Regions from separate parts of the Myxosarcina sp. GI1(2024) genome, predicted to be linked through region 4. Evidence: riboswitches for the same ligand, from Rfam matches in the RefSeq annotation. Region 4 holds a riboswitch; each other region holds the start of a gene.
What was found. Region 4 has a riboswitch for cobalamin ahead of ACLFKQ_RS25815 (HupE/UreJ family protein). Riboswitches for the same ligand answer to the same signal wherever they lie in the genome.
Positions count from the first base shown of each region.

Region 1: it holds a riboswitch for cobalamin, as region 4 does, so the genes downstream of both, ACLFKQ_RS23915 (hypothetical protein) here and ACLFKQ_RS25815 (HupE/UreJ family protein) in region 4, are expected to answer to the same signal.
Region 2: it holds a riboswitch for cobalamin, as region 4 does, so the genes downstream of both, ACLFKQ_RS12245 (CbtB domain-containing protein) here and ACLFKQ_RS25815 (HupE/UreJ family protein) in region 4, are expected to answer to the same signal.
Region 3: it holds a riboswitch for cobalamin, as region 4 does, so the genes downstream of both, ACLFKQ_RS11410 (sirohydrochlorin chelatase) here and ACLFKQ_RS25815 (HupE/UreJ family protein) in region 4, are expected to answer to the same signal.

Region 1 covers NZ_JBKGTY010000008.1:190,657-194,835, reverse strand. Annotated here, with positions in the region: gene ACLFKQ_RS23925 (NAD(P)/FAD-dependent oxidoreductase) at 1-24, opposite strand, end outside; gene ACLFKQ_RS23920 (calcium-binding protein) at 420-2,123, shown strand; cobalamin riboswitch at 2,167-2,312, shown strand; gene ACLFKQ_RS23915 (hypothetical protein) at 2,493-3,119, shown strand; gene metE (5-methyltetrahydropteroyltriglutamate--homocysteine S-methyltransferase) at 3,294-4,179, shown strand, end outside.
Region 2 covers NZ_JBKGTY010000002.1:670,695-674,873, forward strand. Annotated here, with positions in the region: gene ACLFKQ_RS12215 (metal ABC transporter substrate-binding protein) at 1-628, opposite strand, end outside; gene ACLFKQ_RS12220 (hypothetical protein) at 713-943, opposite strand; gene ACLFKQ_RS12225 (hypothetical protein) at 927-1,325, opposite strand; gene ACLFKQ_RS12230 (hypothetical protein) at 1,370-1,840, opposite strand; gene ACLFKQ_RS12235 (hypothetical protein) at 1,844-2,008, opposite strand; gene ACLFKQ_RS12240 (hypothetical protein) at 2,039-2,203, opposite strand; gene ACLFKQ_RS12245 (CbtB domain-containing protein) at 2,217-2,402, opposite strand; cobalamin riboswitch at 2,427-2,573, opposite strand; gene ACLFKQ_RS12250 (hypothetical protein) at 3,244-4,047, opposite strand; gene ACLFKQ_RS12255 (type 1 glutamine amidotransferase) at 4,174-4,179, opposite strand, start outside.
Region 3 covers NZ_JBKGTY010000002.1:496,752-500,930, forward strand. Annotated here, with positions in the region: gene ACLFKQ_RS11400 (carotenoid oxygenase family protein) at 1-77, shown strand, start outside; gene ACLFKQ_RS11405 (IS4 family transposase) at 304-1,446, shown strand; gene ACLFKQ_RS11410 (sirohydrochlorin chelatase) at 1,669-2,646, opposite strand; cobalamin riboswitch at 3,011-3,162, opposite strand; gene ACLFKQ_RS11415 (hypothetical protein) at 3,441-3,659, opposite strand; gene ACLFKQ_RS11420 (superoxide dismutase) at 3,750-4,179, opposite strand, start outside.
Region 4 covers NZ_JBKGTY010000010.1:127,760-131,938, reverse strand. Annotated here, with positions in the region: gene cobW (cobalamin biosynthesis protein CobW) at 1-875, opposite strand, end outside; gene ACLFKQ_RS25815 (HupE/UreJ family protein) at 932-1,612, opposite strand; cobalamin riboswitch at 1,644-1,789, opposite strand; gene argJ (bifunctional ornithine acetyltransferase/N-acetylglutamate synthase) at 1,860-3,101, shown strand; gene ACLFKQ_RS25805 (DUF2267 domain-containing protein) at 3,274-4,122, opposite strand.

The DNA of each region.
Region 1 (4,179 bases), on a different contig from region 4:
AACTTCAACAACTCGATTGGTCATGGCGGGGGAACCCCGCCGACCCTCTCGTTCAAATCGATCGTTCGTTTTGTTCACCAGCAGACAATCTTGAATAGATACTTTGTGATAATGATAATCATTCTATAAAAGAAAAGCTTGCTTTCTAACAAAAATATAGAAGAAGAGAGTGCAGAGCGCGATCGCCTTATTTGGCTGTGACTGTATTAAATCGATTAATCCCCTTAATGCTCTACGTCAGATGCGCGGAATTGCCATTCTTTACCCGATCCTCAGATTAAAACCTGTAGCGAAAATAGATTGAAAAGCAAATAAATTTCTGGGAAAAAATATTAAAGGTTAAAAATGTTTTATTATGAGAATGATTATCATTCTTGTTTGCGTATTAAACCCTTACATTTACTAGGTCTGAGTAAAACATGACAACTAACCCACTGTTTAATGAAGCTATTTATCTAGCTGAAAATCCTGAAGTTGCAGAATCTGTAACAGAAGGGCAATATACTTCAGGGTACGAAGAATATATTCAAGTTGGACAGTTTCAAGAACGTAATGGTGTAATTTTTAACGGCACAAGCGGAAATGACAAGATTCAAGCTTCAGGACAGCAATCTTCTGTTATTGGGGTAAATGTAGAGACAGCGGAAATAGGTGGACGATTAATTACAACCGAAACAGAATCTTTGGGAATTGGTGACATCGACATCTTGGGTGGTTCGCCAGGGCAGAATACATTTTACCTGGGTGACAACGCCCCAGAAAATCCCTCAGATTTTTATTTAGGCAATGGCGATAATGATTACGCCCTAATTCGCAATTTCGATCCTAGCAGTGAAGATGCTATCTATCTGGCAGGTAATTCTGAAGACTATAACTTAGAAACCATCGACGGTAGCGTTCACATTTCTAAAAACGATGACTTGATTGGCATTGTGGAAGACATTCCTGAATTAATTCCAGATACCTTGTTTACTGAGAATGGTTTACTGTTGTTTGCCCCTGAAAATGCTTTCTATGCAGAGTATAGTCAACCTTATTTTAATCAGCCAGCGTACTTAGCAGCCAATCCGGATGTTCAAGCATTAATTGATTCAGAAGAATACGAATCAGCTTGGGATCACTTTATTCAAGTAGGTATTGATGAAGGAAGGCAAACGTTTTTTAATGGGGTGGTAGGAAACGATCGCTTTTTCTATCCTCTTGGTAATGCAACCATAGTCAGCTTCCCAATTACCAACTACGATCCAAATACAGGTGCGATCGCAACAGCTACTACAGGCACGGGAGAAAGAGACCACTATCACGGATCTTTAGGCGAAGATCGCTTTTTACTGGGGAATGAAGGAGAAGATTTCTATGTCGGAGAAGGAGACGAAGATTATGTCTTGCTTGGTGATTTCGACCCGAAGGAAGATCGATTAATTGTCGCTGGCAATATTGAAGACTATCAGTTTGATATCTACGATGACGAATATGAAGGAGTCATCTACAAAGAATTCCAAATTTCTAACCAAGACGGTGATGTAATTGCCAGAATTGAGGGTGGTGAAAATCTCAACTTGGTGGAATTACCTGGGGATATTCCTGGAACAAGTACACTTGTTTCTAGCGAATACGAACTTTTAAATTCATCTTCACAAGATGGGAACACATTTGGAACTTCAGAGAATGATAGTCTCGGCATTGACCGAGGAAACCAATTAGTTCTTGCAGGGGCAGGAGACGACCTAATTGATGCTACAGCAAGTACGGGAAATAACAGCATTTATGGCAGTACTGGAAATGATACCTTTGAACTAGGTAGTAATGATACGGTATTTGGTGAAGAGGGAGACGATCGCTTCTTTGCTCAATCGGGTGGCGGAAATACCATTACAGGTGGTCAAGGTTCTGACCAATTTTGGATTGCATCTAATCAAATTCCTGATTCTGCCAATACAATTACCGATTTCACCATCGGCGAAGATGTTATCGGCATTGAAGGAATTGTTGCAAGTTTTGAATCACTAGGTTTGACACAGCAAGACCAAAATGTGTTGATTAGCTTCGAGGGAAGCGATTTAGCTGTTCTCAATAATATGGAGACTTCCGATCTAAATGCCGAGAATTTTGTCTTTCTCTAGACAAGTAAAAAAATTAGGTAAATCTAAGTCTAATTTAGGTTATCATTAGACACAAGTAATCGGTTCTAATGGGGAACAGTCATTAGAAGCAATGGGGAAAGTTTGGTGCAAATCCAACGCTGTCCCGCAACTGTGATGGGAATCTCAAATTCTCTCAGTCAGAATGCCCGCCGATGACAGTAGCTAAATCAATTAATAAATCTGCGAGGTACAGATGTTTATGAGTATTGTGACTTCAAAAGTTAATTTTCTCCCTAAAATAGGGCTGTCCGCACTACATTGGACAAGGGAGTAGCCATTGGCAGCAAATGCTCCTTCCAGAAAGGCTTTCCCCTATAAATTCTGCTAATAGCAGCACAGAAAAGCAAGATGAAATCTCAAGATAGTTCGAGATTAATTCCTTCTAAATCTGCCCTAAAACCCAAGCTATCGAGAATCGGGTCATGGCAAATAACCGCAGAGGCAATTGCCAAAAGTAATTGGTGGCAGATGTTTCTAATTGCTGTTGGTAGTGCTAGCAGCATTATCTATCCCCATGTGCCTTTAGTCGGTTTTGCTGCGGTAGCTGGTAACACTTTGACTCGTAACAAAGCACTTATTAGTGCCATGAGTATCTGGTTTGCCAATCAGCTTTATGGTTTTGCTATTCGAGCCTATCCCCAAACTTTAGAATCTCTGATGTGGGGGATAGTAACGGGTTTGGGAACACTGCTGATTACTTGGCTAATTACATTACAACCACAATTTAGTCGTTGTAACCTTCAGGGTTATTTAATCTGGCTAGCCATTAGCCTTATAGGTGGTTACGCCATTTATCAAGGCAGCATCGTTTTAGTTGCCCAGTGGATGGGCGGACATGGATTTAGTTCGATAATTTTGTGGGTAATTTTCTTTAAAGATTTCATCTGGGCTATGGCTTTATTTGGCGTATATGGTTGCATTCTTTTAAGACATGAGCTTGCCAACAAAGCATTCCCAAATCAACTAAAAAATTAATCTCGATCGCTGAAAGTAATGTCTTGAACTTTTGAGAAAGGCAATTATTGTTCAAATTCCTAGTTAATTATCTAGACGATTAGGAAAATAATGTCTCATTTTAAATTGCAGATTTCAAGATGCGATTGCCATCTCAAATCTGTAGGAATCTCTTGTCATTTTTTAGGAAAAACTATGAATATTTCAACAGCAACATTAGGTTATCCCCGTATTGGTAAAAACCGCGAAGTCAAAAAGGCACTGGAGTCTTTTTGGCGTGGTGAAACAGCACAAGATAAGTTACTACAAACTGTAAAAGAAGTAGAGGAAGCAAGCTGGAAAACTCAGTTAGCAGCAGGAATCGATCGCATTGGGATTGGTGATGTTACCCTTTACGACCATGTATTAGATTGGACGATACGTTTGGGATTGATTCCTCAAAGATTTCAAGCTTCTACGGGGTTAGAACGTTACTTTGCGATGGCGCGAGGTAAAGAAAATCTGGCTGCTTTAGAAATGACTAAATGGTTTGATACTAACTATCATTATTTAGTTCCAGAAATAAATTCTGACATTACTCCCCAAGCTGACTTTACAGACTTTATTGAAACGGTAAAAAGAGGACAAGTAATATTAGGGAATAAAGCAGTCCCGATTATTATTAGTCCTGTTACTTTGTTGCGTTTGAGCCGTTTATCAGGAGTAGAATTAAAAGCATTTCTCGGCTTACTCTTGCCACTTTACCGTAGTTTGTTAACCGAACTAAAAACACTGGGAATTGAAGAAGTTCAAATACACGAACCCGCTTTAGTTTTAGGGGATGCATCCAGTTTAAAAGAACAGGTACAGACTGTTTATAACGAACTGGCGAAAGTAGGATTAGACATCAACCTGGTTACTTATTTTGATGACATAGGAAAAACCTATCCTTGGGCGATCGAGTTACCCGTTGCTGCAATTAGTTTGGATTTTACACGGGGTAGTAATTTAGACTTAATCAAACAGCATGGTTTTCCTCAAGATAAACGATTGGGAGTCGGTATTGTCGATGCGCGAAACATCTGGCAAATTAGCACCGATA
Region 2 (4,179 bases), on a different contig from region 4:
GTGTCAAATCTGCCTGTAGTTCTTCGTCGATTGCTTTAAGCTTTTTGCTATATGCTTCGGCATTGGTGTTGTAGGTTGCGGCATTTTCTGGATCGAGTTTTACAAAAGCTTGACGAATATTTTCCACGTAAACCAAAGCATTCTGGGGCGACATCCAGGCGTGGGGATTGGGTTTATCTTCATATGGACCTTCAGAAATAGGAATTGGCTCTATACCTTCTGTCAATAACACCGAAGGAACATCTCGTACGTTGCCCAAAAACTGCTCGAACCAACGCTCCAAACCCATTCCGTTGTAAAGAATCAAATCGGCATCTTGAGCTTTGGCAATGTCGCTGGGTGTGGGTTCGTAGCCGTGAATTTCCGCACCAATGCGAGTAATAGATTCTACATTGAGTTTGTCACCTGCCACTTTTTGAGCGATGTCTGCTAATACGGTAAAAGTGGTGAGGACTTTCTTTTTACCTTCGTTATTAGCTACCTGTTCTGAATCAGCCTCCGTTGGTTGTGTGCTGTCTGAAGTAGTCGAGGTTGTAGTTTCCCCTGTACCCCCACAGCCAGTCAGCCAAACGCTTAATGCCAGAGTGGAGGAGAAGAGCATCTTTCGCTTTAAAAAAATTTGTGCCATCGAAAAATAAAATTGAACTCAATTTCATTATCGTATCACTTTTCTTTCATATTTCTCTCATTATTGAGCATGGCGACTATTGGCTTAAGCTTTTTTCATCAAAACAGCGCAACCATGTATCCCAGATAAAGCAGTAGCCCAAATAAAATTCTTAATAAAAATACCCCATAAAATTGTCGAACTAAATCCATGTCCGCCCATTAACTGGGCAATTAGCACGATACTGCCTTGATAAATACCGTAACCACTGACAAGACTTACAGCCAACCAAATCAAATAACCCCAAACACTATGACGGCTAAATTTTGGTCGCAATGTAACCAACCAAGTAACAAGTAACCAACAGTGTTTCTAAACCCATTACTAACCACCAAGTCAAAGATTCTAAAGTTCTGGGATATTGGCGAATGGTAAAGCCATAAAGCTGATTGGCAAACCAGATACTCATGGCACTAATTAGAGCTTTTTTGCGAGTCAACGTATTACCAGTTACCGCAGCAAAACCGACTAAAGGCGCATGAGGATAGATGATGCTGCTAGCACTACCAACAGTAATCAGAAACATCTGCCACCGATTACTTTTAGCGATCGCTTTTACTGCTATTTGCCAGGAATTGAGTTGAGATAATTCGCCATTTTTCCCAGATTTTGAAGAAACGAACCAAGATTTAGCTAGTTTTTCTACGTCAGATTTCATTGGTTTAAGGATGCTAAAGTCTAATAACTAATGACTAAACTGTTTTACGTCTCCGTCCCCAGAATTTTGCGATTAATCCCACCACAAAAATGAGAGTGAAATACAATAGACTGATGAACCTGACTAATAGTGGAGGAGCGATGCCTTCTACTTCTATTTCCTGAGATACCTGCATTTGCTTTATTGTTCGCAACAGCAGCAGAAGTAGAAACTGCACCAACTTCAACATTAGATGCTGCAACTTTGGCACTAACATTAACCACGAGTAAAACCGCGATCGCAATTATCGTCATGCCACTCAATAACATTCTGACTGGCTGAGGAGCGATTTCTCCATCATTCAAAGTTTGTTCGCCACCTAAAATCCAACCGCCAGTAAAACCAACTCCTAACAAAATAATCGCTAAAATTGCTAAATTACGATATTTTACGGCGTTTTCAGGAACTTTGAAGGTTAAAGAGTGCTCGAAAGCCTTAAATATGTCTGTAGCCTGGGGATTGGCAGCTACTTCCATAGTTTAGTTACCGCGAATGGGTAATACTTGCTCGAACTCTGGATTTCCTTGAGAGGCGATCGCTTCTAAACTGAGTAATTCTGTCCCCTCGACAATGGGAAAATCGGAAGTAAACCAGGGTGTTTTGGCTGGTGTGAAAATACCGACTTTTAAATTAGCATCAGTCAAAGGCTGTTCGTCAGCATCGAGTGCCTGAAGTTAAAATTTAACGACCGTATCATCGACAATTACATCTTCCAAAGGTGGTTCAGTTTGCAGTAGTACTGTTGGTTGAGAGACAATTGGTGTTAATTTAGATAACCAAACTAAACTACAACCTGCGATCGCTACTGCGGTCAATAAAATATATTTAATTAATTTCATTTTTTCTCCCTAATTAATGACAGGCGACCGTCAAAGTGTGATGACGAGTCTCGTGTAGCGCGTCATGAACGGGAGAATAGGTGGAAAAATAAAGCGTCCAAAGAATTATCATGCAAAGACCAACTATCAGAAAAACTTGGACTGGCAATGACAATACTAAACGCTGGGCGCGTTGCCCCAAACTACTTATGCTAACCATTATCTGTACCTCGCAGATTGATTTAGTGCGGTGTTAATATCGGCGGGCATTCTGACTAAGAGAATTTTAACGCTCTCATCACAGTTGCGGTACAGCGTTGGATTTTTACCAAACTTTCCCCATTACTTCTAATGACTGTTCCCCATTAGAACCGATTGAGTAACTGTTACAGTTATAGTAACCTTAATTAGATTGACTGCAACAAGAAATTTAAATGATTTAGGCTACAAAATAACTGCACCCCAGCACCTAAAGCCACCCAAAAGTAAACATTAATCGATGCACCTAAGTACCAGTCGCTACAGCTTTTTGAGCGACGCTCTCTAGCTTTGACTATTTCTCATACTTCTGACCAAGGCTCGTCAATCATGGTTTTCATATTTTCTGATTGCGAGAGAGGAAGACTATTTTGGTGATTTTTAAAAAATTTAACTTTTGGAAAGGTTGTACAGTCACTATTTTCACTTTTAGTTGAGATTGACACCGCGACTACTTTACCTAAACTCCGTGGAAAGTCTCCTGGTTGGATAAAAGGTTAGAAAAGAAGAAAAAGAAAGACCTATCCCATAGCGAAAAAGAGTTATTCTCGCCCTAAAAAATCGAAAAAGAAGCTTGTTAAACCTTATTTTCCGAGCTGAGTTGGACAATTCAGCTATTTTTAACTGGCTGAATTGTTTTCTGATGATTTTTTTTAGCTAAACCATAGATTTAACCGGAGTTGGCAATTTGCAATTAGGAATTAAAAGTCAAGTTGTTTTTTACGAGCTCTTAGGCAATTGAAACCGCTCGAGATCGATAATTTTTAAGTTTTAGCTTCGTCGAATTAGCGTCGATTTCAGATTTAATTTTCATCCATCGGAACGAAGTGTTTAGTTTCAGGTATGTATTTCCAAGCGATTCCTTCTGGATCTTTACTCTGACTCCATTCGGGAAAATCTTCGTCTAGTTTGCGTCTGCCGACGGTACTAGAGTTAAGATCGAGACGTTTGGCTAAATCTGCCTGAATTAAAAAGCGCTCTTCATCGGTAGTAGTGATTTCAGCTTCATCTACTGCAGAGCTTTCAGTCGCAACAGGCGATTCGGATTCTAACTCAGCTACATCAGTGGCAGCAGAAGTTGAATGCTCGCTAATTTGCTGTTGCTGTGTTTGTTCCTGCTTGGCTAAACTGGCAATTCCGCGAAAAGAAACTTTACCAGACTCACTAGCTGCTGACTCATAGGAATTGAGGGATAATTCTGATTCAGTTTCAGGTTCGCTGTCATCTAAAATACTTCCCAAGGCACTGGCAGTAGGAAAGTAATACACGATTCCTTTATCTGGAATGATTTTGGGCGCTACCCCGTAATCGCTAGCTTTCCCTTCTAAGAAACTCTTTGCCGCTTTGGCAGTCAAATTAGCTTTCAAGGATAAGTCTACTGGAGTAAGGTAACCGCGATTTTCTTTGATTAATTGATTGAAGTAAGGATTTACCTGAGCGCACCATTTTTGCCACTGATAATTTTGCCAAATTCTAAAAGCAACAATTGATAATGCCAACAACAGCAGTAAAGGCCAAAGCTTGTACAAAATGACAATTGATAGTGCTAGGGGCAAGATTAGAATTAGAATGCCAGCAGAACTATTGTTTAAGGGTTTTCCTGTCATAGTTGTAATTGCAATTGCTAAATCTATTAGTTGCAAGTTTGTCTTGCATAATTGCCAATCTTAATGCAATTTGGGTTGCAAAACATCCATTTCTAGCAAATATTTAAAAAAACCTGCAAGCCGGAACTAGAT
Region 3 (4,179 bases), on a different contig from region 4:
CGATCGCACGTCTCTATCTCAAACATCACATTCCCTATGGCTTACACGGTAGTTGGTGCGATGAGGTATTTATCTAGATAAAACTTTCAATCAACTCTGTGATGTTGCCTTGCAGCATAGCAGAAAACTTTAATTATAGTCATTTCAATTAATTTCCCGATGCTTTGATTGTGGTCAATTGCCAGCTATATTCGACCTGACGGGGTGACAACCCTGTGAGAAGTCAGACAGTGTAGGGAACAGAGACAACCTATGGTAAAAAAGATTCGGTCAGTTATTGAGAATCCGACCGAACCCTAAAAAATGTTAAACCAATTGTACCGCAATCATCTTTCACGTTATCTGAGTGATGACCAACTAATTACTTTGGAAGTGCTGGTATACCTTATCCAGACCTACAAACAAGTAAAGATAGAAAGACTAGCTGCATACTTCCCTTTACCAATTAAATATGAGAGCCGTCGTCGCCGAATCCAAAGGTTTTTGAAGTCCTCAGCTTTATCAGTTTCGTTAGTCTGGTTTCCCATAGTCAAAGAAGTAGTTCAAAAGAAATTCTTGCCAGACCAGACAATTTATCTAGTCTTAGATAGAACTCAATGGCAAGATAAAAATCTGTTCATGGTTGGAGTAGTGATGGCGAAAAGAGCTTTGCCTATATACTGGCAGTTTCTAGAGAAGAAAGGAGCCAGTAACTTCGCTCAACAAAAAGCCATATTACGTCCAGTATTGAAGCTGTTTAAACAACACCAAATCGTTATTTTAGGAGACAGAGAATTCCAGAGTGTTGAACTAGCTAAGTGGCTGACCCAGCAGCAGGTCTACTTTGTGCTTCGACAGAGAAAGAGTACGAAGATAATGGTAACTCAATTAGGTTTTACTCCCTTAAAAGACCTAGACGTTAATCCAGGAGACCAACGGTTTTATCAAGAAACTAAAGTCACTCAACTGCATCAAGTTTCGGGGATTTATTTAGGGGTCTATTGGCGACGTATTTACCGAGGCATGGGGGCAAAGGAACCCTGGTATCTGCTGACAAATTTACCCAATTTACCTGAAGCTGTCAAAGCCTATAAAAAGCGCGTAGGGATTGAGGCGATGTTTAAAGATTGCAAGTCAGGTGGCTACAATCTCGAGGGGTCGCAAGCTCAGATTGAACGCCTTACTCGTCTAGTTTTGCTCATCGCCATTGCTTACACTCACTCGGTGTTCAAAGGACATACTCTTAGCCTTCGAGGTCAGTCTAAATACATCGGTCGCCATCGAAAAATTAAACAATCTTTGACTCGCAACAGCTACTTTTGGCTTGGTTTATATGGTAGTAGCTGGCTGGTTTCATTTACCTTGATGAAGGAATGGATAAACAAATTGATGTGGCTCAATCTCAATAAGCTGCCTTTTTACCAGAGGGGTCTACGAGCTATGTTTATTATCCAGCAATCTTTCTAGCTCCCTTGTCACCCCTTCAGATATTCGACTTTCGTTAACCTCGATGACTACGGTTACTATTTGTAATGACTATATTTCCATAGCTGAGACTGTCTATATACTGCTTTTTAGCATAAGTCTCAGCTTTCTTTTTGCTCTAAAAATTTTCGTCGAACTAACGCTATCTACAACTGTAGAACAGCTTGAGGTATAGTTTTTTGTTCGAGGAATAGGTGTTTGTTGCTAAGGAGTTTGCCAAATACGCTGGTGATAATCCTCTGACTTGGCGTAGGGATCGCTGTCACCATGATGGTGATGATGTCCGTGATGATGGTGTCCGTGTCCGTGTTCATCTACTGCGGCAAGTCTAAACTTACACATTTCACAGTTCATTGCTACCTGACCCAATTGTGCTTCAATTTCTCGCTCTCGCATTACCTCTAATAATTGTGGCGCAATTCCCATTTCTGGCAAACTAGTAAAATTGATGTCTGGATACTTTTCCTGCTGTTGGGCGGTAATATTAAAAATTTTTTCCATTAAAGTACCCGTAAACAAGAAATAAGGTAAAACGATAATGCGTTTGGGCTGATAAAAATAAGCTCGTTGAAAGCCTTCTTCTAGACGAGGGTGGCTGATGCCAATAAAGCAAGTCTCCACCGTCTGATAACTACTACCTTCCCAAATAATCCTAGCTAGTTTGCACACATCACCATTAGCATCGGGATCGCTCGAACCACGACCGACAAATAATAATACCGTGTCAGTACGGGAAATGTTACAAGGATTATGTCGTGCTGTATCCAATTCTGCCAGGCGATTGCGCCACAGTTGGATAATTTTCGGATTAATTCCAAAATGACGACCGTAACTGAAGCTTAACTGAGGATAGAGCGATCGCGTCCGATCCAATTCGTTAGTTACATCAAATTTATTATGTCTAGCTGCAAATAACAAAATTGGCAGTGCCGAAATTTCTGTATAGCCTTGTTGGACGCAGGTTGCTACTCCTTGCTCGATTGTCGGTTCGGTTAATTCTAAAAAACAAGGTATTACGGGACGAGAAGTATCTAGTTGTTGGTAAATTTCGATAAACTCGAGAAAAGTTTGTCTGCCTCGAGGGTTTCTCGTACCATGTCCGATGGCGAGTAAAGGTCTTTTATATGGTAAGGGTGGTAATTGAAGTGAGTTGAATTTAGGAAAAGAATTGGCAATAACCATCTAGTTAAATTAGCTCCGATTTTGTGGAAAAGAGATCGAGACTTAGTTTATATGAAGAAATATGTTATCGGCGATCGCCGCAACAATGAGCCAGCTGTACCATAAGATGGAGTAGAAACTCAAATAAATGCTGGTAGCGACAAATTACATACCAGGTTTGCTGATTCAAACTTTACTTGAAAATCAACTTGCTCGATCGGGAAAGTAATAGCTACCAAACAAATAGTCATATAATTGAGCGATCGCCTAGAGCGCAAACTAGCCAGTCATCAATCGTAGCGTACAAAAAAATGCTTTAGCTAAACAATTGGCGATCGCCACTAAAAAACTGTCAAACATCTGTACCTCGCAGATATATTAAATCGATCGACTACATTCATCGGCGGGCATTCTGACTGAGAGATTAATCGATTGTCAATCTCATCACAGTTGCGGGACAGCGTTGGATTTGCACCAAACTTTCCCCTTTACTTCTAATGACTGTTCCCCATTAGAACCGATTAATTTATTTTACTCCTAAAGAGCTGAAGATTTCCCAACTATTCTGGAAGTAGAGAAAGCTATTTTCAAAGGAATTTGTTTGAGAAAAGATAAGTGAACCAGCAGTAAATAAGAGTAAGTAGACCTGTAAGCAAGTTCGATCGACAACGACTTGTAAGAATATTTGCACTCGAAACTATCTAGTTCTTCAATACTTCGCTGTCGAGGCGATCGCATCAACCTATTGACAAGCAAAAAAACATCCAATTACTTCTTAGTAAAATCTCAAACGGCGATCGCTTCTACTCGATCGATTAAAGTTGGCTGAGTCTTCGATCTATCCATTGCTTAGCTTTGACGATCGCATCCATAGGGCTATTGGCACTAGGAACGGCAACAGCACAACCTTCTTCGTAATTTACCCAAGCAGCATAGACATACTCTCCGTCAAGCTCATCGCGATCGATCTCTATTTTGCAGCCACGATAGGCAAAGGAAAGCATAATCTGGGGATAATGAGCTTCTATCATCATTTATTTATTTCTTCTACAAGACTTAAAGTAGATCTTTGAAGCGGATATTTAAGCTACTTAACTTTATATCCGCTTCGATTAATTCGCTACTTATGCAGCAGCTAGATTTTGAGCGACAAACTCCCAGTTGACCAGCTTACCGATAAATTCATCCATATAAGCAGGACGTTGATTTTGATAATCGAGATAGTAGGCGTGTTCCCAAACGTCTGTTGTTAATAAAGGAATTTGTCCGCTAGTTAGAGGATTATCAGCGTTAAGAGTTTTAGTAACTTTGAGAGTATTGCCATCTAGTACTAGCCAAGCATAGCCACTACCAAATTGAGACGTACCTGCATTTTTGTAAGCTTCTACAAATTGCTCGAAACTACCAAAGTCGGTATCTATTTTTTTAGCTAATTCTCCCGTGGGAGTCCCACCGCCATTTGGTTTCATACATTGCCAATAAAAAGTGTGATTCCAAGCTTGAGCGGCATTATTAAACAAACCGCTTTTGCTAGAATCCCCTGCTACTGCTTTA
Region 4 (4,179 bases):
ACATTGACGAAACCTTTAATGCGGTAAATCTCATGCTGTTGTAATAGCTTTTGTAACTGTGCGATGAGAGTTTCTGGTTCAAAAGCGCGATCGCAAACGATTTCGATCGAATTAATTTCATCGTCGTGTTCGTGGTCTGGTTCATCATCGTGATGGGAATGACGGTTGCTCAAATCGTCTTCGACAGCAGCATTAAAACCCAGTAACAGCTCTGGTGCGATTTCTCCTTTACTGACGACTGCAATTTTTACCCCGGGAGACAATTCACTTCGGAGCCAAGTTTCGATCTTTTCTCTATCGGCGGAATTTACTAGATCGGTTTTGGTTAATAGCACCAAATCCGCACAGGCTAGCTGGTCTTCAAATAGTTCTTCTAGGGGTGTTTCGTGTTCTAAATTGGGATCGGCTTGACGCTGGGCTTCTAACGCCTCCAAATCTCCAACAATCGCACCGTTAGCTAATGCCTGACAATCTACTACGGTAACTACTCCGTCTACCGTGGCACTATTGCGAATTGCCGGCCAGCGAAAGGCTTGCACTAGGGGTTTGGGTAATGCCAGTCCTGAAGTTTCGATTAGCAAACAGTCGATCTTATCTCTCCGCTTGAGTAATTCTTGCATGGTCGGATAAAACTCTTCCTGTACCGTGCAGCACAAACAACCGTTAGTTAATTCGATAATATTGCTCTCGGCAGTTTCTACTTCATCACACACCTGACAAGACCTCAATAATTCGCCGTCTATTCCCACCTCGCCAAATTCGTTGACCAGAACGGCAATTCGTCTGCCTCGATTATTTTGTAACAAATGGCGCACTAAAGTTGTTTTTCCCGCGCCGAGAAAACCAGAAATTACGGTTACCGGTATTTTATGCATTGATTTTGTCGATTGTTAATAGTTGATGGTTAATTGTCTTTTGCCTGAATTTTTTCTCAACCGATGAGCGTATTAGTGAAGAAAGCCAAACCCAAACCAAAAACGGTAAAACCCACAAAGCGCAAATTCAAATTAGCCTTATTGTCCGACAGAGAGCGAGCGATAATTAACTTGCCCACAAAAAAAGCGATCGCGCTAATTACTAATTGAATTAGACAAAAACCCAGTAAATAAGCACCGAGAGGAGTCATTTCCGCACCAAAAATTGCTTCTCCATAGGCATAGCCGTGGAAAATTCCCGCTACAGCTGCCAAAACAAGATATAAAACTGACTTATTATGTTCTTGTCGTGCTAGGTAAATCCCAATAAGCAAAACCGAAGCAGCAATAATTAGTTCTGTTAGAGGTAATTCGACACCGAGTAGATGTATTCCAGTTCCTAAAGCTGTAGCAACAATAAAACTTACTGGAATTATCATTCCCCATCTAGAGTTTAAAGCTGCTAGTAAACCGACAGCAATGGTGAAGGACAGATGGTCGATACCGATAACTGGATGACCCAAACCAGATAAAAATCCTTCAATAAAATTACTGGGAACTTGACCGCCAAAAGGATGATGGGCATGGGCTGGTTCGATGCCAATAAACCAGATAAACAGCAGCAAACAACCAAATAATAGTGGGACGATCGCCTGAGATTTTTTCAGCGATCGCAACTGAAGCGATAGAGCAGACATTATCCGTACCTCGCAGATAAATGTGATTCAAGTTTTAAAGCTACCAGCGGCGGGCATCCTGACTTAGAGCATCTAGAGTTACTCCTTACAGTTGCGGGACAGCGTCAGATTTGCACTGAACTTTCCCCCTTGCGTCTGATGGCTGATCCCCATCAAAACCGATGTTGCAGATGCAGATAAGTTTTAATCTACCACAAGATTGGTATAATCAGCTAAAAATCAAAAAATATATAAATCGTTGAGCATAATGGCAGACTGGCAGGTAGTAAGCGGTGGTATAACTGCACCCAAAGGATTTAAAGCGGCTGGAATCAGGGCAGGATTGAAGGCTTCGGGTGCCAAGGATTTGGCATTAATTTTATCCGAATCTGAGGCGATCGCTGCAGGAGTATTTACCATCAGTCAGGTGCGGGCTGCTTGTGTCGATTACTGCCGTCAACGTCTCCAAGCTAAAGCTAGCGCTAGGGCGATTCTTTGCAATGCCGGACAAGCTAATGCCGCTACGGGAGAATCAGGGTGGCAAGATGCTCTGGACTGTGCTGAGTTATTGGGTAGAGAATTAAATATTGCTAAAGATTCAATTCTACTGGCTTCTACAGGTGTCATCGGTCAGAGAATTAAAATGGATGCTTTGCGACGAGGAATACCTCAATTAGTTGCCGCAGTTTCTGTTGAGGGGGGTAAAGATGCTGCTAAAGCCATTATTACTACCGATTTGGTTACCAAGGAAATTGCTTTAGAAACTACTATTGAAGGTCGTCCCGTTAGAATTGGCGGTATTGCTAAGGGTTCGGGAATGATTCATCCTAATATGGCAACCATGCTGGCGTTTGTTACCTGCGACGCGGCGGTTTCCACTCAGCTATGGCAAGAAATGCTCAGGCGAGCTACCAACCGCAGTTTCAATCAAATTACCGTCGATGGCGACACCAGTACTAACGATACTCTACTAGCTCTGGCTAACGGACAATCCCGTACTTCGGCGATCGTGGATAATAGCAAAAACTCTGAAAAGCTAGAGGCAATGTTAACCGCAGTCTGCCAACATTTAGCCAAAGCGGTTGCCCGTGATGGCGAAGGAGCTACTTGTCTGATTGAAGTACGAGTATCGGGAGCGATTGACGACCGGGCAGCTTCAGTAGTAGCTAAAACCATTGCTGGTTCGTCTCTAGTCAAATCGGCAGTTTTTGGGAGCGATCCTAACTGGGGCAGAATTGCTGCTGCCGCAGGTAGAGCAGGGGTTAAGTTTCATCAGGATGAGTTAAATATTACCTTGGGGGATATTCAACTGATGCAAAATGGACAGCCCCTTCCTTTCGATCGCACTGCTGCTAGTGATTATCTCGCTCGGGCAGCCGCAGGAGAATACTTACAGAACGACACGGTATTAATTACGGTTTCTATCGGCGTAGGTAAGGGAAGCAGCGTCGCTTGGGGTTGCGATCTGACCTATAAATATGTCGAAATCAATGCAGAATACACGACTTAGAAGAGAGGGAATAGAAATAAATAAAAAAAAGAAAGGGTAATAGCATAAATATTTACCCTTTACTCTTAGTGAGTCTAAATAGTCTCAATGTCAAAGCAGATTCTTCTTTAAGGCACAGTAGCCGTAACTTCGTCCCTTAATCCATTGAACATCTATCTGTGTCTTCGAGTAATTAAGCTTCCTGCCAGAGTTGTTTGATTTTTCCTGGCAGAAATTCTCCAATTTCGGCGACTCTTTCGGATGATAATTCATCTTTGGTCGCCGAGAAAATTGCTTTGACTACTTTTTCGGCATTGGTACCTTTGGGCAACCCTCCTTCCTGTTTAATGCGAAAGAGAAAAGTTTCATCGTCAAATTTTAACGGAGGACGAACTTTACTCAACCAAGACACGATGGGATTTTCATCTTTCCACAGTTGGGCAATTTCTTCCTGTAGTCTCTTTTTATCGGTAGGTTCGGCAGGTCGATGTAATTCTGATTCGACTTTTTCTGCTGCCTCGGTACTCATTAAATCTCGCATCGTGCGATAGACTACGGTGACTAAATCTCTGGCATCAAAGATATCGGGAAGTTCGGCTTTGAGAGCAACTTCTTCTAGAAAAGGTGTATCTTTGCCGACAATTGTAGTTACGGGACCCTCATCCAATGCTGACGGGGGGCTTTCTTGCATGCGCTCGAGCATTTTTTCTCCTCTATCGGTCAATGCGGCTCGTTTGAACCGAATTAAATGAGGTAGGGGTCCATCGGGAGCACCTAAAGTATTGGCAACGCGAAAATCTACTTCTTTAGAATCGATTACATCGGGTACGTCTTCTTGATTGGCGTAGGCATTACCCGTAAAATCGGCATCGATATACTCTTTTTGATTGAGATAATCTAAATGTCCTAGAAAATCCGAGATGGTCAGATTTCTACCAGTAAAATCCGTACTTTTAAAATCTACCGTGTGACCAGTGTTTTCTCCTGCTTTGATTTTTTGTAGCAGGATGTACATAATGTCCTCTCTTAAATTAATAGGCATATTTTTTCTTTTCTTTTATGAATTCTGTATTTATTTTTTGCTAAATTGAGCCTCTTG